Regions from separate parts of the Flexivirga sp. genome, predicted to be linked through region 2. Evidence: riboswitches for the same ligand, from Rfam matches in the RefSeq annotation. Region 2 holds a riboswitch; each other region holds the start of a gene.

Evidence for each region. A riboswitch is a leader RNA that binds a small molecule or an ion and turns the genes downstream of it on or off. The one in region 2 is predicted to bind S-adenosylmethionine.
Region 1: linked by a shared signal. The riboswitch ahead of ACTHL4_RS03190 (aminotransferase class V-fold PLP-dependent enzyme) and the one ahead of metX (homoserine O-acetyltransferase MetX) in region 2 are both predicted to bind S-adenosylmethionine.
Region 3: linked by a shared signal. The riboswitch ahead of ACTHL4_RS12760 (MetQ/NlpA family ABC transporter substrate-binding protein) and the one ahead of metX (homoserine O-acetyltransferase MetX) in region 2 are both predicted to bind S-adenosylmethionine.

Annotation. Positions count from the first base shown of each region.
Region 1 is NZ_JBQCGS010000018.1:60,958-67,798, forward strand. It holds gene ACTHL4_RS03185 (endonuclease/exonuclease/phosphatase family protein) at 1-498, shown strand, start outside; gene ACTHL4_RS03190 (aminotransferase class V-fold PLP-dependent enzyme) at 476-1,846, opposite strand; SAM riboswitch class IV at 1,892-2,004, opposite strand; gene ACTHL4_RS03195 (DNA translocase FtsK 4TM domain-containing protein) at 2,333-4,873, shown strand; gene kdpA (potassium-transporting ATPase subunit KdpA) at 5,386-6,841, opposite strand, start outside.
Region 2 is NZ_JBQCGS010000051.1:16,751-23,591, reverse strand. It holds gene ACTHL4_RS08765 (EcsC family protein) at 1-619, shown strand, start outside; gene ACTHL4_RS08760 (YkvA family protein) at 622-1,008, shown strand; gene ACTHL4_RS08755 (DUF4192 domain-containing protein) at 1,104-2,129, shown strand; SAM riboswitch class IV at 2,322-2,459, shown strand; gene metX (homoserine O-acetyltransferase MetX) at 2,496-3,695, shown strand; gene ACTHL4_RS08745 (universal stress protein) at 3,813-4,193, shown strand; gene ACTHL4_RS08740 (RNA polymerase sigma factor) at 4,432-5,970, shown strand; gene ACTHL4_RS08735 (transglutaminase family protein) at 6,294-6,841, opposite strand, start outside.
Region 3 is NZ_JBQCGS010000076.1:16,045-22,885, reverse strand. It holds gene ACTHL4_RS12775 (isocitrate lyase/PEP mutase family protein) at 1-711, shown strand, start outside; gene ACTHL4_RS12770 (methionine ABC transporter permease) at 720-1,319, opposite strand; gene ACTHL4_RS12765 (methionine ABC transporter ATP-binding protein) at 1,379-2,449, opposite strand; gene ACTHL4_RS12760 (MetQ/NlpA family ABC transporter substrate-binding protein) at 2,446-3,420, opposite strand; SAM riboswitch class IV at 3,521-3,649, opposite strand; gene ACTHL4_RS12755 (ABC transporter permease) at 3,771-4,592, opposite strand; gene ACTHL4_RS12750 (ABC transporter ATP-binding protein) at 4,589-5,539, opposite strand; gene ACTHL4_RS12745 (TetR family transcriptional regulator) at 5,674-6,309, shown strand; gene ACTHL4_RS12740 (NUDIX hydrolase) at 6,319-6,786, shown strand; gene ACTHL4_RS12735 (NADH-quinone oxidoreductase subunit A) at 6,808-6,841, shown strand, end outside.

The DNA of each region.
Region 1 (6,841 bases), on a different contig from region 2:
CGCAGCGTCCACCGGCTCGCGCCCGTCGCCGAACATCCGGGCGGCCGGTTCCCCAGCAGCCCCGACGTGCGGGTGACGACGGCGGCCGGCGACTTCCGACTCCGGGCGGTGCACACGCCGGCCCCGCTGCCGGACATCGTCGACGACTGGCACGCGGCGCTGCGCGCCCTGTCCGTATGGCGCCACGCGCTGCCCGCCGGTCAGCCGCTCGTGCTGGCCGGGGACTTCAACGCGTCGTCCGCGATGCCGGCCTTCCGCCAGCTGACCGACGGCCTCACCGACACCAGCCGGGCCACCGGGTCCGGGTGGCGGCGGACCTGGCCGCACGGCAAACGGGTGCCACCGTTCATCCAGCTGGACCATGTGCTCACGCGTGGTTTCGGCGTCGTCTCCGACGGCACGGTGGCCATCGCCGGCACCGACCACCTGGGCTACTGGGCGCGGCTGCGGGTGGATCGACCCCGCGGCACGCCGGCTACCAGGGGAGTGGCTCGCTGACGTCCCGCGGGTCGGCAGGAGCCGACCAGCCCTCGTCGGTGTGGACGTAGGACAGCGACGGCCCGTGCTCGACCAGCTGACGCACGGCAGCGACGAGCCGGTCGACGTGTTCGCCGGTCGTGGCCAGCCCGAGGCTGGCGCGCACCGCGGTCGCGTCCGCGCCGACCACGGCGTCGCATAGCAGGTGGGCGCAGAACCGGCCGTCGCGCACGGCGATGGCGTGCTCGTCGGCCAGCACCTGCGAGACCAGCGACGGGTCGTAGCCGTCGATCGTGAAGGTGACCACGCCCACATTGGGCCGGTCGCCGAGCACCTGCACGATGCGGACGCCGTCGGTCGCGGCCAGCCCGCCGTGCAGTCGCGCGTAGAGGTGGGCCTCGTGCGCCTCGACCGTGGCCCGGTGACTGCGCAGCGTGGCGCAGGACGCTGCGATCGCGATGGCGCCCACGGCGTTGGGCGTGCCGCCCTCGTGGCGCGCCGGGCCGGTCTGCCAGCGGGTGTGGTCGTGCGCCACCCGCGCCGTCGCTCCGCCGGCGGGCAGGTAGGGCTCGGCGGCGTCCAGCCAGTCGCTGCGGCCCGCGAGCACACCGGCGCCGTACGGGGCGTAGAGCTTGTGGCCGGAGAAGGCGACCCAGTCGATGTCGAGGGCAGCGAGGTCGATGCTCACGTGCGGTGCGTACTGTGCGGCGTCCAGCACCGTACGCGCCCCGAACCGACGTGCTACGGCTGCGAGTTCGGTCACCGGCCAGATCTCCCCGGTGACGTTGCAGGCGCCGGTGACGACGACGAGGGCGTGCTGGGCGCCGGATCGCCGCAGGGCCGCCTCCAGCAACTGCACCGCGTGTGCGGCGCTGGCCGGGACCGGCAGGCGGGTGGTGCGGTCGGCCGGCCAGGGCAGCAGGGCGGCGTGGTGGGCCGACTCCCACGCGAACACCTGGGTGTCCGCCGGCAGGCAGTGCGCGAGCAGCCGCAGCGCATCGGTGGTGTTGCGGGTGAAGACGACCTCGTCGCCGGGTCGCGCCGCCACGAACTCGCCGACCTCGGCGCGGGCGGCCTCGAACCAGCCGGTGGTGACCCGGCTGGCGTACCCGGCGCCCCGGTGCACCGAGCCGTAACGACGCTGCACCTGCTGGGCGGCATCGGCCACGGCGACCAGGGCCGGCGTCGTGGCGCCATGGTCGAAGTTGGCGTAGTCGGTGACGGTCCGGTGGATCGTGGGCACGCCCAGGTCGGCCGACACCGTCTTCGGCAGACCGTCCGCGACGCGTCGCGGCTCCGGTGAGGAAACACGCGGTATGCCGAGCCGGCGCGGTGTGGTGTCCTGCTGGGGGTCGATGGTGATGCTCAACGGCTTGCTCCTCGCCGATCAGGGATCGACGGGGAATGCAGAGCCGATCCGCGCTTGCCGACGCGTTGTCGCGTCGGCCCGGTCGTCACCCGGAGCACCCCACCGCGGTGGAGGGTTGCCGCTCAGCAAGCCGGGGCTTGACGCTGAGACTCATGACCTGCGGGCCAATCTAGCCGGACGGCCGACGAACGCGCCAACGCCGTCCGAGGAGTGGGAAGGCCGCTGCCTCGTGCGCGGCGTGTTTCGCATGGGGCTCATGGGGCTGTCGCGTACGGTGTTTTCGTGGCTACCCGTCCGTCCTCGTCGACCACGACCGCGCGCGCGACCCGGAGCAAATCCGGGTCCGGCGCCCGGTCGCGCCCCGCGTCGGGCCGCACTTCGACGCGCCCGCCGGCCAAGAAGGCCACCGGTGCGAAGGCGCGGGCCGGGGGGAAGCCGTCCGGCGGCGGGCTGCCGCTGCCGTTGCGCGCCGCCCGCGGGACCTGGATGGGCGTCGCCCACGTCGCCGGTGGCGCGGCGCGCCGGGTCGGTCATTCCGCCCGTGACCTCGAGCCGGAACTGCGGCGCGACGGTCTCGGCTTCGCCCTGCTGGCCGCGGCCGTCGTCATCGCCGCCCGCGAGTGGTGGGGGCTGACCGGTGCGGCCGGTGACGTCATACACGCGATCGTCGCCGGGACGTTCGGACTCGGCGCGCTGGTGATGCCGCTCGTGCTCGTGCTCATCGGCGTGCACCTGATGCGCTCACCGCGCGGCGACCAGGCCACCAACCGCGTGATGGTCGGTCTCGCGCTCTTCGCCATCGCCGTCTGTGGCGGCACCAGCATCGCCAAGGGCATTCCCCAACCGAGCGAAACCGACGCCCTGCGCGGGGCGGGCGGCATCATCGGCTTCCTCGCGAGCAGTCCGCTGGTGGCCGCCGTGCACACGGCCGGCGCGATGGCGCTGCTGCTGATCCTCGGGCTGTTCAGCGTGCTGGTGATGACCGCGACTCCGGTGACGATGATCCCCGAGCGTCTGGCGACGCTGCGCGCCCGGCTCTTCGAGCACGGCGGGTCGTATGACGACGACCAGCCGGTCGACGCGGTCGCCCAGGACCTGCACGGTGACAAGATCGACGGTGGCAAACGCAAGCGCCGCCGCAAGGTGGCGGCGGACGGCGAGCACGACCCGAGCCTGGACGGCGACGAGGCCTTCGAGCAGGCCGCCACGGTCGCGCCGCGGCGGACCAAGAGCGGCCGCGTCCTGCGCCCCGGTGAGAAGGACCCGGGCAGCGACGAGGTCTACGACGTCGACGAGAAGCAGCCGGCCAAGGGCGCCGGCAAGCCGGCCGGCACCGACCGGGCGATGCCGTTGCCCGGCACCACCGGCACGCCGCCGGAGTCGATCGCGATGAGCCCGCCGCTGCAGGCGCCGCCCACCACGCCGCTGCCCCAGCGGGTCGAGCAGCTCCAGCTGGCCGGGGACGTCACCTACACGCTGCCCGCGAACGACCTGCTCAAGCCCGGCACCCCACCCAAGGCGCGGTCGGCCGCCAACGACCGAGTGGTCGAAGCGCTGACCGACACGATGAACTCCTTCGACGTCGACGCCCAGGTCACCGGCTTCAGCCGAGGGCCGACGGTCACGCGCTACGAGGTGGAGCTCGGCCAGGGCACCAAGGTGGAGCGGGTCACCGCACTGTCCAAGAACATCGCGTATGCCGTGGCCTCCGCGGACGTGCGGATCCTCTCGCCGATCCCCGGCAAGTCCGCGATCGGCATCGAGATCCCCAACACCGACCGCGAGAAGGTCAGCCTCGGTGACGTGCTGCGGAGCGGTGCGGCCCGCGGCAACGACCACCCGATGGTGATGGGCGTCGGCAAGGACGTCGAGGGCGGCTACGTCATCGCCAACCTGGCGAAGATGCCGCACCTGCTCGTCGCGGGTGCGACCGGCGCCGGCAAGTCCTCGTTCGTCAACTCGATGATCACCTCGATCATGATGCGGTCCACCCCGGACGAGGTCCGCATGGTGCTGGTCGACCCCAAGCGGGTCGAACTCACGGCATACGAAGGCATCCCGCACCTGATCACCCCGATCATCACCAACCCGAAGAAGGCCGCCGAGGCACTGCAGTGGGTCGTCCGCGAGATGGACACCCGGTATGACGACCTGGCCGCCTTCGGCTTCAAGCACATCGACGACTTCAACAAGGCCGTCCGGGCCGGGAAGGTGTCGCCGCCGCCAGGTTCGGAACGCGTCATGCAGACCTACCCCTACCTGCTGGTGATCGTCGACGAGCTCGCCGACCTGATGATGGTGGCGCCGCGCGACGTCGAGGAGTCGATCGTGCGCATCACCCAGCTCGCACGTGCCGCCGGCATCCACCTGGTGCTGGCCACGCAGCGCCCCTCGGTCGACGTCGTCACTGGTCTGATCAAGGCCAACGTGCCGTCGCGTATGGCGTTCGCGACCTCCTCGCTGGCCGACTCCCGCGTCGTGCTGGACCAGCCCGGCGCCGAGAAGCTCATCGGCCAGGGCGACGCGCTCTTCCTGCCCATGGGTGCCTCCAAGCCGATGCGCGTGCAGGGTGCCTGGGTCACCGAAACCGAAGTGCAGGAAGTGGTTTCGCACGTCAAGCAGCAGCTGAAGCCGGTTTACCGCGACGACGTGCAGGTGACGGCACCGAAGAAGGAGATCGACGAGGACATCGGCGACGACCTCGACCTGCTGCTGCAGGCGGCCGAGCTGGTGGTCAACAGCCAGTTCGGTTCGACCTCGATGCTGCAGCGCAAGCTGCGCGTCGGCTTCGCCAAGGCGGGCCGGTTGATGGACCTGATGGAGAGCCGCGGCATCGTGGGTCCCTCGGAGGGTTCCAAGGCCCGTGACGTGCTGGTCAAGCCGGACGACCTGCCGACGACGCTGGCGCTGTTGCGCGGTGAGGACCCGCCCGTGGCCGAGCAGCCGTACGACGCGGCGGCCGACGGCGTCTCCGGGGACTCCGGGGAGAGCGAGGACGCGTGGCAGTTGACGGATCGGCGCGACTGATCACGGGCGCGGTTCCCACGGCAGCCGGATGACCCCGAACCCGCGGAGGGCGAAGTGAGCGACCACTCGAGCGACCACGACGACACCAGAGACAGCAACCGTCGTCCCCATGACGTGGACGACCGCACCCAGGAGATCCGCCGCGAGGACCCCTACCGTCCACCGGCGGCCGGATCGATCGGGCCGGCCCGGGACGCGGGCCGTAGCGACGACACGGCGGTCTTCGACGCCCCACCGGCGGCACGTGACGCGCGTGCCTCCGGGAGTTATCCGCCCGCGGGCGGTGGTTACGCCCCGCCGTCCGGCGGCTATCGGCCGGCGCCGGCGCAGCAACGACCGCCGGCATACGGCGCACCGATGCTGCCGGCGGACCGTGGATCCGGCGGTTTCCCGGCCGCCATCGTCGGCGCGGTGGTGGCGACGCTCATCGCGGTGGCGACGTCGTTCGGCGCCTACCAGATCCTGCGAAACCACTCCAGCATCGACAGTCGCAAGCTGCCGGGGTTCGTGACCTACCGGATGGATCTGCTGCCGTGGCCGTCCGGCGGCGGCAGCGATCTGTCCACCGCGTTCGTCGTCGGGGTGCTGATCGTGTTGGTCATCACCGTGCTGCTGATGATGGCGGCGGCGATGTCGACGCGGGCCGGCAACGGGGGATTCGCGCTGTTCCTCGCGGCCTGGATGACGACGGTGATCGCCGGCGGCGTGGCCCGTCCGGTGGCCGGCGCGATCGCCCGGCAGGGTTCCTCACCCGAGGCCGTGTGGCAGACCGATCTCAACGTCGGCGTCCTGTGGGGCGTGTTGTTCGGCTGGATCGCCGCACTGGTGCTGCTCATCGTGCACGCGATGCGGCGCAAGCCGGTCAGCCGGTGAAGCGGTAACCCTGGCCGGGATCGGTCAGCAGGTAACGCGGCCGGGTCGGGTCCGGCTGCCGACGCGTAGGCGTAGAGCAGCTCGGTGAGGCCGTGCGGTCCGGTCGCCAGGACCGCGTGCTGTGCCCTCGGCACCAGCAGGGCCGCTCCGGTGCCCAGCAGGACGAGCGCGGGAGTGGTGACGGAGTAGAGGGCGGCGTAGGTGATCTCCCTGCGGCCCACCGCCTTTCCGAGGATCTCGGGTGTGCGTCCGACCATCAGGCCGGCGATGAAGACCGCGAGGATCGCGACGACCAATGCGCCATACAGTCCGGAGCCGACGCCTCCGGGGCCGATCTCGCCGAGCAGCATGTTGGTGAGCGCACCACCGCCGCCGACGGGACTGTAGGACTCGTGCCACGAGTCGACCGCCCCGGTGGACGTGGCGGTGGTGGAGTTGGCGAACAGTGCCGATCCCCAGACCCCGAAGCGGACTTCCTTGCCCTCCATCGCTCCGGTCGGTGCGGTCGCCGCGCTCTGCTCGGCCCAGGTGATCACGGTCAGCATCGCCGCCCAGAGGAACGCCATGAAGCCGAGGACGGCATACCCCTGGCGCTGGTCACCGATCAGTCGGCCGTAGGTGCGCGGCAGTGAGAACGGGATGAGCAGGATGAGGAAGATCTCGACCAGATTGGTGAAGCCGTTGGGGTTCTCGAAGGGATGGGCGGAGTTGGCGTTGAAGTAGCCGCCACCGTTGGTGCCGAGCAGTTTGATCGCCTCCTGGCTCGAGACCAGGCCGGATTCGATCGTCTGGTGGCCGCCGGCGAGGGTGTCGACCACCTGCGGCGCGGCGAGATCCTGGACCACGCCGCCGGCGAGGAGCACGACGGCGCCGAGCACTGCGATGGGCAGCAGGATCCGCACCGTGCCGCGGGTCAGATCGACCCAGAAATTGCCGATGACACCGGTCCGGCGGGCGACCAGGCCGCGGACGAGGGCGACGGCGACCGCGATGCCGACGGCTGCCGACAAGCAGTTCTGCACGGCCAGCCCCAGCGCCTGGACCACCACGCTCGCGCCGGATTCACCGGCGTAGCTCTGCCAGTTCGTGTTGGTG
Region 2 (6,841 bases):
GTCGCAGAAGCTGATCACGGTCGGTATCGACGGGAAGGCCGGCTTCGACAGCGCGCACGAGGTCGCCGAGGCCGCCCGGCGCGACTACCCGGCCGACGTGGACCGAGCCATCGACCACGTCGTGTCCCAGCACCGCAAGCTCGCGGCCAGTGCCGGATTCGTCACCAGCCTCGGCGGATTCGTCACAATGGCCGTCGCCCTACCGGTGAACCTGGTCGGCTTCTACCTGATCAACACCCGCATGGTGGCAGCCATCGCCGACCTGCGCGGGTACGACCTGCACGACCAGGGCACCCGCACCGCCATACTCCTGACCCTGGTGGGCGGCGACGCCGACGACCTGCTCAAGAAGGCCGGTGTCGTGAGCACCGGCCGGCTGGCGAACCTGGCGGCCAACCAGCTGCCACCGCCCGCGGTGATGGTCGTCAACAAGGCGGTCGGTTTCCGGCTGGTCGGCCAACTCGGTGACAAGCTGCTGACCAAGCTGGGCAAGGGCATCCCGGTGGCCGGTGGTGTGATCGGCGCCGGCCTGGACGTGTTCCTCTTGCACCGCATCGCCAAGGTCGCCAGGCGGGAGTTCCCGCCCACCGGCCGCGCCCTGCCGGCCGGGCGGAGCTGAGCGTGCCGCGGCTGCCCAAGGTGTCCGGCCTGGCCGGCGTCCGCTGGTCGGCGATGCGCCGGATCTCCGACGCACTGCAGGAGGTCACCGAGCCGGGCGGTCCCTCCATCTCGGTGCGAGTCGCGTCCTTGCCGCGGATGACGAAGGCCGTCGCACGCGGCGAGTACACGGGCGTGAGTGCCGGTCATCTCGGCCTGCTGGCGGCGGCCGCCGCGTACGTCGTCTCGCCGATCGATCTGCTGCCCGAAGCGCTCGTCGGTGTCGTGGGACTCGCCGATGACGCCGTCGTGCTGGCCTGGCTGGCCAAGGCCCTGGTGGAGGACACCGACCGGTTCCTGGCGTGGGAACGCCGGCGCGGCGACACGATCCCGGGTGAGCGCCTGTCCTGACCGGGCGGTCCACATCCCCCTCCGGCCCGGTCACGCATCCACACCCGCGGTGATCGACCGTCCGCGACCCTGGTGCGCGGCCACAGGCTCGCCGTATGACATCCAGCCTGCACGGCATCGGCGAGCTCATCGCCTACCTGCCCTACCAACTCGGATTCCTGCCCCGGGACTGCCTCGTCGTGATCGGCCTGCGCGACCGGCGCACGGTCCTCACGGCGCGGTTCGACCGACCGGACAGCTGCGACGCCGTGGCGTTCGCGAAGCACATCGCCACCACGTTCGGCAGGCACGATCCGGACGAGCTGGTCGTGCTCTGTTACGACGCGTCCGGGGCCGCCGACCAGCTGTTCCTGCAGGAGTTGGGCGACCTGCTGCGCGCAGCCGGCGCAGAGCTGTCGCACGTCGCACATGTGCGGGGCGAGGCTGCGACCTGGCGCGCCGAGCGATGCTCGTGTCACCGCTGCCCGTGCACATGGTCGCCGGTCCCGCCGGCCACCCGCGTCGCACCGGTGGCCGAGCAGGTGCAGCGCGGCGTGACCCCGGCCGCCGACCGTGCCGACCTCGCGCACCGCTTCGACGTGCGCCATCCATTGGTGGCCGCAGCGGTCGGGCATCGGCTCGGCGAGCCGGCCGAGGTGCACAGCGCCGAGGTGCTGCCGCGTGTGCTGCTCGAGCAACAGACGCCCGTGCATCAGCTCCCGGTCGACGTGCTGGCCGACGCCACCACGGCCGTGGCCGCGATCGTGGTCCGCGACCAGGTGCTGTCCTGGCTGATGCCGCAGTTCCTGCCGGCGGAGCTGGTCGAGGCCGAAGCGCCGGTCGATCCGCACCACCTCGGCCTGCCGCCGCTCTGGTTGCGTGAGCTCGATCCGTTCGACGATCCGGTGGACCGCGTCGCCGAGCGACTGGAGGAGTGGGTCGGGTGCATCCCGCAGTCGTGGAGTGTCCCGGTGCTGCTGCTCGCCGCCGCCATCCGATGGGTCACCGGCAACGGGGTGCTCGCGTCCTTCGCTGTCGACCGCGCGCTGCAGGTCGAGCCCGACTGCCGGCTGGCCCAGTTGTTCGACGCGGCGCTGCAGGCCGGGCTGCGCCCGACACCAGCTCAGCAACGGCCTGCCTAAGATCACCCCCACGAAATTCCTCCCCCGCTCCGGCACCCCACGACGTTTCTTCCCCGCCAGCTCCTCCGAATACTGCGCGGGAGCCCGATTCTCTCGGGTCGCTATGTCGCGGGTCCTGGGTGGAACGCCCGACCCGTGAGATGCGCGGGCGACGGCTTCGTCCCGCCCAGACGGTTTTGCTACCGTTGTATCCGTCATGAGTCCCAGCGTTCGCTGACCTTCGCGGCCACGAACACAGCCCCGGCTGGCTGGGCGGCAACCCTCCACCGCGGTGGGGTGCCCCGGGTGAAGACAGGGTCGACCGTGCACGGCGGTCGGCAAGCGCGGGGCCGGCGAGCCCCAAGGGGCACGCAAGGAGTGGGCCGGATGAGCGCCATACGGACGGCGACGACGCAGACCTCACGCACGCCATTACGCACCGGGTCACCGGTGCAGTGGTGCGCACCGCCGCCGGATGCCAACCCCGACGCCCGCGCGATCCGCCTCACCGACGTGCCGTTGGAGAGCGGTGCCGTGCTGCCCGAGGTGGTCGTCACCTTCCAGACCTGGGGGCGACTGTCCTCCCGTGCCGACAACGCCGTGCTGGTCGAACACGCATTGACCGGTGACTCGCACGTCGTGGGGGAGCCCGGCCCCGGGCAGCCGACGGCGGGCTGGTGGCCCGGCCTGATCGGCTCCGGACGGCCGTTGGACACCGACGAGCTGTATGTCGTCGCCGTCAACGTGCTCGGCGGGTGCCGCGGCACCACCGGGCCGGGTTCGCCCGCCCCGGACGGCAGGGCGTGGGGATCGCGCTTCCCGCGCACCACCGTGCGCGACCAGGTGATGATCGAGGCGGCGGTCGCCGACGCGCTCGGCATCGCCGACTGGTTCCTGGTGCTCGGCGGGTCGATGGGCGGCATGCGCACCATCGAGTGGGCCGCCGGTCATCCGCAGCGCACCCGTGCTGCGCTGGTCATCGCCAGCGCTGCACAGGCCACCGGGGACCAGATCGCGTGGGGTCAGGCACAGACGTTGGCCATCACCTCCGACCCCGGGTACGCCGGTGGCGACTACTACGGCACGGGCGTCATACCGAGTGACGGGCTGGGTATCGCTCGCCGGATCGCCCACGCGACCTACCGCAGCGCCGACGAGTTCAACACCCGGTTCGGCACGCGGCCACAGGATCAGGAGGACCCGCTGGACGGCGGCCGGTTCGCAGTGGAGAGCTACCTGGACCACCAGGCCGGCAAACTCGTCGCCCGCTTCGACGCCGGCGCCTACGTGCAGCTCACCGCGGCGATGGCGACCCATGACGTCACCCGCGGGCGCGGCAGCCTGGCGGAGGTGCTCGGCGGCTACCCGGGACTGTTGCGTGTCGCCGCCGTCGACTCCGACCGGCTCTTCCCGGTGGAGTTGTCCGAGCAGATCGTGGCCGCACACGGCCGCGGACGGGTCCGGCTGATGCGTTCACGGCACGGGCACGACGGGTTCCTCATCGAGACCGATCAGATCGCGGCGATCGTCTCCGAGGCCGTGGCCGATGCACGGCGCGAGCAGGTCCGCGTGCCCGTCGCCGGTTGAGCGCCGGCCGGATGTGAGCTTGGCCACCAGGCTGCTCGCCCCGCCGGCGGATCGGTCCGGTAGCGTCGTCGGTACGTCCGAGACGTGAGCGACCCGATGGGAAGAGGTGATCGCGCAGTGGCTGTCGTGGTGGGGTACGTACCGACCAGGGAAGGCGCCGCGGCGCTGCGCCGAGCAGCCGCGGAAGCGGCCGTGCGCCATACCCCCTTGGTGGTGCTGGACTCGGCGCACAGCGAGGGGCAGGACCAGACCCCGGACGCTCGCGCGCAGCTGGCCGAGTTGGCCGACCAGGACGTCAGTTACGAGGTGCGCACCGTCGGTCCCGGCGAGGATGCCACGGAGGAACTCCTGCGCATCGCGGAGGAGGAGTCCGCCGATCTGTTGGTGATCGGGCTCCGGCGCCGGTCGCCGGTCGGCAAGCTGATCCTGGGCGCGAACGCCCAGCGCATCCTGCTGGATGCTGCCTGCCCGGTGCTGGCGGTCAAGCCCGCCGAGTGAGCGGACCGAGCCCCGGAAAGGGGCCGATGGAATGTTCCACGCCCCGAATCGTTTTATAATGGTGTGGAAGCGCTCGTGACCGAGCCGGACCAGCCGGTGTGACGGTCGCTTCGAAACCCCAACCTCGGTCAGCCGTCAACCCCGGACGGCAACGTAGTGGTGTCCGTGCACCTGCGTCCGTGCATCCAGTGCCCGTGCACGGCTGACCGACAGTTTCGGAAGGTAGTTGGTGGACCCAGTGGCGAAGACCCCCGGAGCGCCGGCATTGCCGGCGGAGTTCGCGCACCCGGCGCTGCAGCAGCTGATGGCAGTCGGACAGGCGAACGGCTCGATCGACAGCTCGCAGCTGAAGGATGCCCTGGAGGCCAGTGAGATCGCGCCGCAGCGGATGAAGACCGTGCTGCGTGCGCTGGATGAGCACGGCATCGCCGTCACGCTCGACTCCGAGACCGCCGCTCGTGCCGTGGCGACCACCACCACCCGTCGCAGCACCAGCCAGAAGGCCGCCAAGAGCGCTGCCAAGAAGACCACGGCCGCCAAGGGCGACGACCCGAAGCCGGCGAAGAAGGCCGCCGCCAAGAAGACGGCCGCCAAGAAGAGCGCCGACGACGTCGACACCGACGCGCTCGAGAGCGATGCACCGGACGACGCGATGGATGACGCGAAGCCGGCCAAGAAGGCCGCCGCGAAGAAGACCACCGCCAAGCGGTCCGCGGCGCGCAAGAAGACCGACGACCTCGACGTCGCCGAGGACGAGGCGCCGGACGCCAAGGACCTCAAGGACGACGAGGCGGAGGAGTCCGACGCGTTCGTCATCCGCCAGGACGACGAGGACGACGCACCGGCCCAGCAAGTCGTCACCGCCGGTGCAACGGCCGACCCGGTTAAGGACTACCTGAAGCAGATCGGCAAGGTCGCTCTGCTCAACGCGGAGCAAGAGGTCGAGCTCGCCAAGCGCATCGAGGCCGGCCTGTTCGCCGAGGAGAAGCTCAACGCCGGCGAGAAGATCGAGATGAAGCTCAAGCGCGAGCTGTGGTGGATCGCGCAGGACGGCAAGAAGGCCAAGAATCACCTGCTCGAGGCCAACCTGCGCCTCGTGGTCTCGCTCGCCAAGCGCTACACCGGTCGCGGCATGCTCTTCCTCGACCTCATCCAGGAAGGCAACCTCGGCCTGATCCGTGCGGTCGAGAAGTTCGACTACACCAAGGGCTACAAGTTCTCGACGTACGCGACCTGGTGGATCCGACAGGCCATCACCCGCGCGATGGCCGACCAGGCGCGCACCATCCGCATCCCGGTGCACATGGTCGAGGTCATCAACAAGCTGGCCCGGGTGCAGCGGCAGATGCTGCAGGACCTCGGGCGCGAACCCACTCCGGAGGAGCTCGCCAAGGAGCTCGACATGACCCCGGAGAAGGTCGTCGAGGTGCAGAAGTACGGCCGCGAGCCCATCTCGCTGCACACCCCGCTCGGCGAGGACGGCGACAGTGAGTTCGGCGACCTGATCGAGGACTCCGAGGCCGTGGTGCCCGCCGACGCAGTCAGTTTCACCCTGCTGCAGGAGCAGTTGCACTCCGTCCTGGACACCCTCTCCGAGCGTGAGGCCGGCGTCGTGTCGATGCGTTTCGGCCTGACCGACGGCCAGCCCAAGACGCTCGACGAGATCGGCAAGGTCTACGGCGTCACCCGGGAACGGATCCGGCAGATCGAGTCCAAGACGATGAGCAAGCTGCGGCACCCGTCGCGCTCCCAGGTGCTGCGCGACTACCTGGACTGAATCTTCTGCTGCGACTCCTCGCAGCACGCAGAACGGCCCCGGCGAACAAGTTCGTCCGGGGCCGTTCTGCGTGCTGGTCGTCGTCTCCGCAGCTGCCGGCGTGGCCGGAAATGCGTGACTAACCGGCAACGGTCGCTGCTTCGGGGGCGGATCGGCCGGAAATGCGTGACTCACCAGCAACGGTCGCTGGTTTGGGTGCCGGCGTGGCCGGAAATGCGTGACTAACCAGCAACGGTCGCTGCTTCGGGGCCGAATCGGCCGGAAATGCGTGCATAACCGGCAACGGTCGCTGGTTTGGGTGCCGGTCCGACGCCCGCGACCGCTCAGCGGCGCCGGTGTATGCCGAACAGGCGCGCCGGCCCGCGGGCGATCCGCGCGACACCACGCCGGAAGACCGCCCGGCCGGACGCCGGCAGCACCGCGGCGGCGATGCGCTGGGGCCACGACTGTTGCCGGCGCACCCCGTCCAGGATGAGCCGGGACTGCCGGTCGATCGTGCTGGGTGAGGTGCCCGGGGCGGCATACCGCTCCTGCTCGAGGGTCGACATCGCCGAGTGCAGTGCCTCCAGCCCGGCCGGGGGCAAGGCGGCGCGGGAGCGGTAGTAGCGCTCGGTCGCGCGCGGGGACCGCTCCTCCTGCGGTGGCGGGATGCCCAGATCGCCGAGCCGGCTCTGCAACACCTGCCACTGCGCCTCGACCGGCCGGTGCTCGCGCAGCCGCGCACTGATCGATTCGCGCTGCCGACGGGCGAGCAGGGGGAGCACGAGGGCACCCAGTAGGCCGACCGCCAGCACGAGCAGGGCGATCACCAGATTGCCCCACCAGTCGATGTGTTGACCGCCCGCGGCGGTCCGCGCAGCCGTCGACCTCG
Region 3 (6,841 bases), on a different contig from region 2:
ACAGCCCTCGCGACGTCGAGCGCCGCGGTCGCCTGGTCGCTCGGCGTCCAGGACGGCAATGTCCTCGACCGTGGCCTGATGCTCGAGCACCTGCGACGCATCTGCTCGGTCGCGACCGTGCCCGTGTCCTGCGACATCGAAGGCGGATTCGGTGAAACGACAACCGACCTCGCCGAGACGACCCGTCTGGTGATCGAGGCGGGAGCGGTCGGCGTGAACCTCGAGGACGCGATCGACGGTGAGCTGCGACCGGTCGACGAGGCAGTGGAACGCGTGCGTGTGGTCCGCGAGGCGGCGACCAGCGCAGGTGTCGACATCTACCTCAACGCCCGCACGGACGGCTATCTGCTCGGGGCAGCCGACTTCGACGACACCGTCGCCCGGGCGGCGGCATACCTCGACGCCGGTGCGAGCGGGATCTTCGTGCCGGGCGTGACCGACCTCGGCGAAGTGGCCCGGCTGACAGCGGCGATCGACGCCCCGGTCAACATCCTCACCGGTCCGCACGCGCCCGGCATCGCGCAACTGCGCGCGGCCGGCGCCCGTCGGATCTCGGCGGGCTCCTCCCTGGCCGGGGCGATCTTCGGGCACCTCGAGCGGGCGGCTCGCGAACTGCTCAATGCCGGCACGTATGACGAGCTCGCCGGCGGACGCGCCCACGCCGAGCTGAACGCGCTGTTTCCGAAGGAGGCCGGGCGTCGTCCTGAGTAGGCCGCGAGTTAACGGCGGAGCGCCTTGCGGGCCAACACATTGCCGCCGAACTGCGCGAGCTGAACCAACGCGATGATCACCGCGACCGCGATCCAGGTCACCGCCCAGTCGAAGCGGTGGTAGCCGTAGGTGATCGCGAAGTCGCCCAGTCCGCCGCCACCGACCGCCCCCGCGATCGCCGTCATGTCGACGACCGCGACGAAGATGAACGTGTATCCCAGGATCAGCGGACCGAGCGCCTCCGGCACCAGGACGGACCGGACGATCCGCCACGGGCCGGCGCCCATCGCCTCGGCAGCCTCGATCACGCCGGGATCGACGGAGACCAACGACTGTTCGACGATGCGGGACACGCCGAACGTTGCCGCGATGACCAGCGGGAACAGCACCGCGCGGGTCCCGATCGTCGAACCCATCGCCTGCAGGGTGAGCGGCGCGATCGCGGTCACGAAGATGATGAACGGGATCGGCCGGACGATGTTGACCAGCACGTTGAGCACCGTGTTGATGACCCGGTTCTCCATCAGCCCGCCGCCGCGGGTGGTGAACAGCGCCACGCCGAGCACCAGCCCGAGGACGCCGCCGATGAGGATCGTCACGACCGCCATCAGCAGGGTCTGCCAGATCGCGGTCTGGAACGTCGGCCAGAGCGTCGACCAGTCCGTCGTCACCGTGCGCCCCCGTCCACCGGGCCCGCAGCACTCAACGCCTCGACCGTCGCCCGTACGCCCTCATCCGGGCCGCGCAGCGCAAGCGTGAACGAGCCGAGCGACTCGTGCTTGAGGTCGGTGATCCCGCCGTACACGATCTCGAAGTCGACACCGTGCTCGCGCGCAGCGGTGCTGAGCACGGCACCCAACGCGCGCTCGTCGGTGACCGCGACGGTCACCAAGGTGTCGTCATACGTGTCCCGAAGCTGTTGCAGCCGTGCAGCATCCGGCCGGTTCCCGACCGTCGCCGACACGAACCGCTGCGTCGTCTGCGCCTGCGGTGAGCCCAGTACGTCGCGCACGGTGCCGGTCTCCACGACCCGGCCGGAGTCGAGCACGGCGACGCGATCGGCGATCGCGCGGACCACGTCCATCTCGTGGGTGATCACCACGATGGTGATTCCGAGCTCCTCGTTGACCCGCCGGAGCAGGGCCAACACGTCACGGGTGGTCTCCGGGTCCAGCGCCGAGGTGGATTCATCGGCGAGCAGCAGGTCGGGGTCCGAGGCCAACGCCCGGGCGATACCGACGCGCTGTTTCTGACCACCGGACAGTTCTTCCGGGTAGCTCCAGGCCTTGTCCAGCAGCCCCACGAAGGAGAGCAGTTCGGCAACCCGCTGTTCCTGCTCGGCACGCCCCAGCCCGGCCAGTTGCAACGGGTACGCCACATTGCCGAAGACGGTCCGCGATCGCATCAGGTGGAACTGCTGGAAGACCATCCCGATGCGACGACGTATGGCGCGCAACGGTTTTCCGTGCAGCCGGGTGATGTCGACCCCGTCCACGGTCACGGTGCCCGACGTCGCCTTCTCCAGGCCGTTGATCAGTCGGACCAGTGTGCTCTTGCCGGCGCCGGAGTAGCCGATCACGGCGAAGATCTCACCGCGGCGGATGTCCAGGCTGACGTCGTCGAGAGCATGGTGAGCCTCGGCGCCGGTGCCGAAGATCTTGGACACGGCGGTGAGTCGGACGACCGGATCCGCCGAATCCACCTCGGACGCAGTCGCTTCGATGACGGCGTCGGTCATTGCGCGCTCACGACCTTCTCGTAGCCGGCCAGCAGCTTGCGCAGGTCGGCGGCCGGCTTCTGCACCGGCACACTCGTGTTCTTCGACTCCGCCACGACGAGCTTCTCCACACGCGGGTCGTGATACAGCTTCACGATCTCGGCATACGTCGGGTTGTCCTTGTCGGCGGCCCGCGACACGATCACGTTGATGTAGGGCTCCGACGTGCTCGACCTCGGGTCGTCGGAGAAGAGCGCCTTCTTCGGGTCCAGGTGGCCGTCCAACGCGAAGTCGTTGTTGACGACCGCGCCGTCCACCGAGGACAACGACGTCACGGTCTGTGAGGCGTCGACCGGGGTGACCTTCACCTTCGATGCGGACGTGTCGATGTCCGCGGGTGTCGACACGATGGTGCCGCCGCCCTTGAGCTGGACCAACCCGGCCTTCTGCAGCACCAGCAGTGCGCGGGCCTGGTTCGTGGGGTCGTTCGGTATGGCGATGTCGGCGCCTCGGGGGATCTGGCTGAGCCGGGTGTGCTTCCTGGAATAGAGACCGAGCGGCACGACATACGTGGACCCGACGGGCGTCAGGTCCTGGTGCGCTTGCTTGTTGTAGCTGGCGAGAAAGACCAGGTGCTGGAAGAGGTTCAAGTCCAGTTGGCCTTGCGCGACAGCGGGATTCGCCTGCGTGTAGTCGGAGAAGTTGACCGTTTGCAGGTCGATGCCGTGCTCGCGCGCAAGCTTCTTCAGCACCGGCCAGTAGTCCTGGTCGGCGTCCGTGACGCCGATCTTCACCGTGGTGAGCTTGCCGCCGGAGGCCGAGTCGCCGGCGGTCGCGCGGCCGGCAGCGAACCCGCCGCCGGCGCCGACCACCAGGGCGATGACGGCAGCAGTGAGCCACGTACGCCGCGACCGGCCCGGTCGGGGTGGCAGGGAGGGGCGGTCCGGCAGGGAAGGGACGCCAGACGGGTCGGACGGGGTGTTGGTGGACATGGTGACCTCAGGCTTCGGCTGTCGTTCGTATGACGAAAGGGCGCCCGGCCGTGCTCGAACCCGCGCGCACGCGATCAGCGGGCGCTCGGGCAACGGGGTACTGCCGTGCTTGCCGCACTGCGGATCGGTGGATCACACACTGCGGCCCAGTCATTCACCTGGGGCACCCCGCCACGTGCGTGAGGGTTGCCGCCCAGCAAGCCAGGGCTTGTCGCTGGGACTCGTGACTGTCTTAAACATAAGGAACAGTTACCGAATAAGTCAAAACGTGTAGCGGTGCTACTGGTTTGTGAACTGCGTCACCTCCATCGCCCCACCACGGTGGTGACCGCCTGAGTCGAGCGCAACGGCTAACTCACGTCACGGCGGATCGTCGTGCGCACCGCGATGGCGGTGATGGCGACCGCATAACCGACGATCAGGACCGCGGCGAGCCACGGATTGAGCAGTTCGGCGCCGGTCGCGGAGCCGAAGGCGCGGTGCCCGGAGAACGCCAGTGCCTGCACCGCGCCGCCGGGGAGGAAGGGGTATGCCGGCCGGGTCAGCGCGATGCTGTTGATCGTCTGTTCGATTGCGAAGAGATAGATCAGCAGTGCGGCGACCGCGGCGATCTGGTTGCGCAGCAGTGCGCCGACGGCGACGCCGACCGCGGTCATCACGGCGATGGAGAGGGTGCCGCCGACGACCGCTCGCGTCACGCCGCCCGCGGTGAGCGAGCCCCCGAGCAGTCCGCGGGCGGACAGCCACGGAGCCGCGATGGCCGAGCAGACGCCGACCACCACGACGCCGACGAGCAGTCCGTAGCCGGTCAGCACGATCAGCTTGGCGCTGATCAGCCGGCCGCGATGCGGTATGGCGAGGTAGCTCGCGGTCGCGGTGTGGTGGCGGTACTCGCCGGTGACCGCGGTGATGCCGACGATCGCGGTGATCATGTAGGCGGTCTGCACCCCGCCGATGAGTGCTCCGGTGAAGATGTCCAGCGGTGGGTGTTCGCTGGCCTCCGATCCGGCGACGGTCAGCACCGTGACGAGGACCGCGACGGCCACCGCGACGATCCCGAGGATCCACCACAGGCGGGTCGTGGCGAGCTTGCGCAGCTCGGTGCGCAGCGCTGTCGCCATACCCGATCCGGTCTCCGCAGGTGCATCGGTCCGTTCGGCGACGGCACTCATCGCGTTGCTCCCTCGTGTGCGGGGTCTTCGACGGCGCCGCTGCCGTCCGATTCGGTGAGACTGAAGAAGAGTCGTTCCAGCGTGTTGGCCTCGGTGACCAACTGCCGCAGCGGTATGCCGGTGTCGTGCGCGATCAGCCCGATGCGGGTGGCGTCGACACCGCGCACGATCAACGTCTCCTCGCCGGCCCGCTCGACCCGGACGTCGTCACCGACCGCCCGGTGCACAGCGGCCTGCAGTCCGGCCGGGTCCGCGCTGCAGACCCGGACCTCGTCGCTGCCGACCTGCCGGATGTCGCCCTCGTGCACCAGCCGGCCGCGATGGATGATGACGACCGAGTCGACCAGTTGCTGCATCTCGGCCAGCAGGTGGCTGGACACCAGCACCGTGTGCCCGGCCGCCGCGAGGTCCTGCAGCAGTCCTCGCAACCAGCGGATGCCTTCCGGGTCCAGCCCGTTGGTCGGTTCGTCGCAGATCAGGACCGGCGGGTCGGCGAGGATCGCCGAGGCGACGCCGAGGCGTTGGCGCATGCCCAGGGAGTAGTCGCGCACCCGCCGTCCGCCGGCCGTCGCCAGGCCGACCTGGTCCAGCGCCTCGTCGACGCGGCGGTCGTTCACCCCCGCCGCGATCGCGCAGATGCGCAGGTGATCTCGCCCGGTGCGTGCCGGATGGAAGCCGTCGGCCTCCAGCAGCGCTCCGACGGTGCGCGCCGGAGCGTCCAGGTCCTGATAGCGGCGGCCGCCGATCATCGCGGTTCCCTCGCTAGGGGTGATCAGGCCCAGCAGCATGCGCAAGGTCGTCGTCTTGCCGGCGCCGTTGGCTCCGAGGAACCCGGTGACCTGGCCCGGGCGGACGGTGAAGCTCAGCCCGTCCACCGCCGCCAGCTGTCCGAACCGTTTGGTCAGCCGGTGTACGTCGATCGCGCACGGCCGTTGCTGGGAACGCATCCCGACTCCTCGTGTGCTCGGTCGGGCGGGACGCCCGACTACGCTTCAGTCGTCACCCCAGCCGTGGTGTCGACATGGTGACGGTGTGTAAGCAAGACCATACACAGTGTCAAAATTCGAAAAGGAGGCCGTAGGTGGTGCGGGACGCCGGCGCGGATGATGCGGCACGGCCCTCGGTCGACGCCGACTGGTCGGCGACCGTCGCCGGCCACAAACAACGGCAACTGCTGAGGATCGGCGCGATAGCGGCCGAGCTGGTCAGCAGCGACGGCCTCGGTGCGGTGTCGATGAGCCGGCTCGCGCGGGCGAGCGGCATCTCGCGCGCGACCCTGTACAACTACGTTCCGGATGTCGTCACCGCCGTCCGCCACCACCTCACCGCCCAGTCCGAGGCATTCCAGGCCGCGGTGGCGGCCGCCGTGGCCGAGGAGGAAGACCCGGAGGCGCAGCTGCGGCGCTACATCCAGGAGCAGGTGGCGTATGCCGCGGGCGCGGATCATCGCGCGGCGGCCGCGCTGCTCGAGTCCGGTGCCGCACTCGGCGGCTCCGATCCGGCCGCCCATCAACGCCGTGACTCCTCGGTGTTGGAGGGCATCCTCGACCGGGGCGACCGGGCCGGGACCTTCCGGTCCGGGCACCGGGCGGCCCGCCTGACGCTGATCAGCCGGCTGCTCTACAGCTCGCACGAACTCATGCACCAACAGCACGTCAGCCGCGATGACACCGTCGCCCTGATCACCGAGCTCATCCTCGACGGCATCCGCCGATAGGCTCCTGCCGTGCCAGCCGCGGAGATCGTCGTCAGCGCCGTCGTGTTCCGTGACCCGCAGGGGCGGGTGCTGACGGTCCGGAAGTCCGGGACGGACAAGTTCATGTTCCCCGGCGGCAAGCTGGAACCCCGCGAGCGCCCCATCGATGCGGCCGTGCGGGAAGTCGCCGAAGAGCTCGACATACAGGTGCGAGCCGCCGACCTGCGTCTGCTGGGCACCTTCACTGCGGACGCCGCCAACGAGCCGGGGCACACCGTCACCGCGACGGTGTATGAGCACGACTTCGTTCCGGTGAGCGCCCCGGCGGCCGAGATCGCCGAGCTGCGCTGGGCGGACGTGTCCGCGGACGCCACGCAGGATCTCGCGCCGCTGTTGGCGCACCGGGTCTTCCCGGCGCTGCGGGGCGGACATCTGCGTCCGTCAGTAGACCGTCCACTCCGGGAGCGCCTCACGCACGAGACGCCACGCCCTGGTTAGGCTCTGCGGGTGTCCACGGGAGTGACCGGTTACTTGGTGCTGCTCGGCGTCGGTG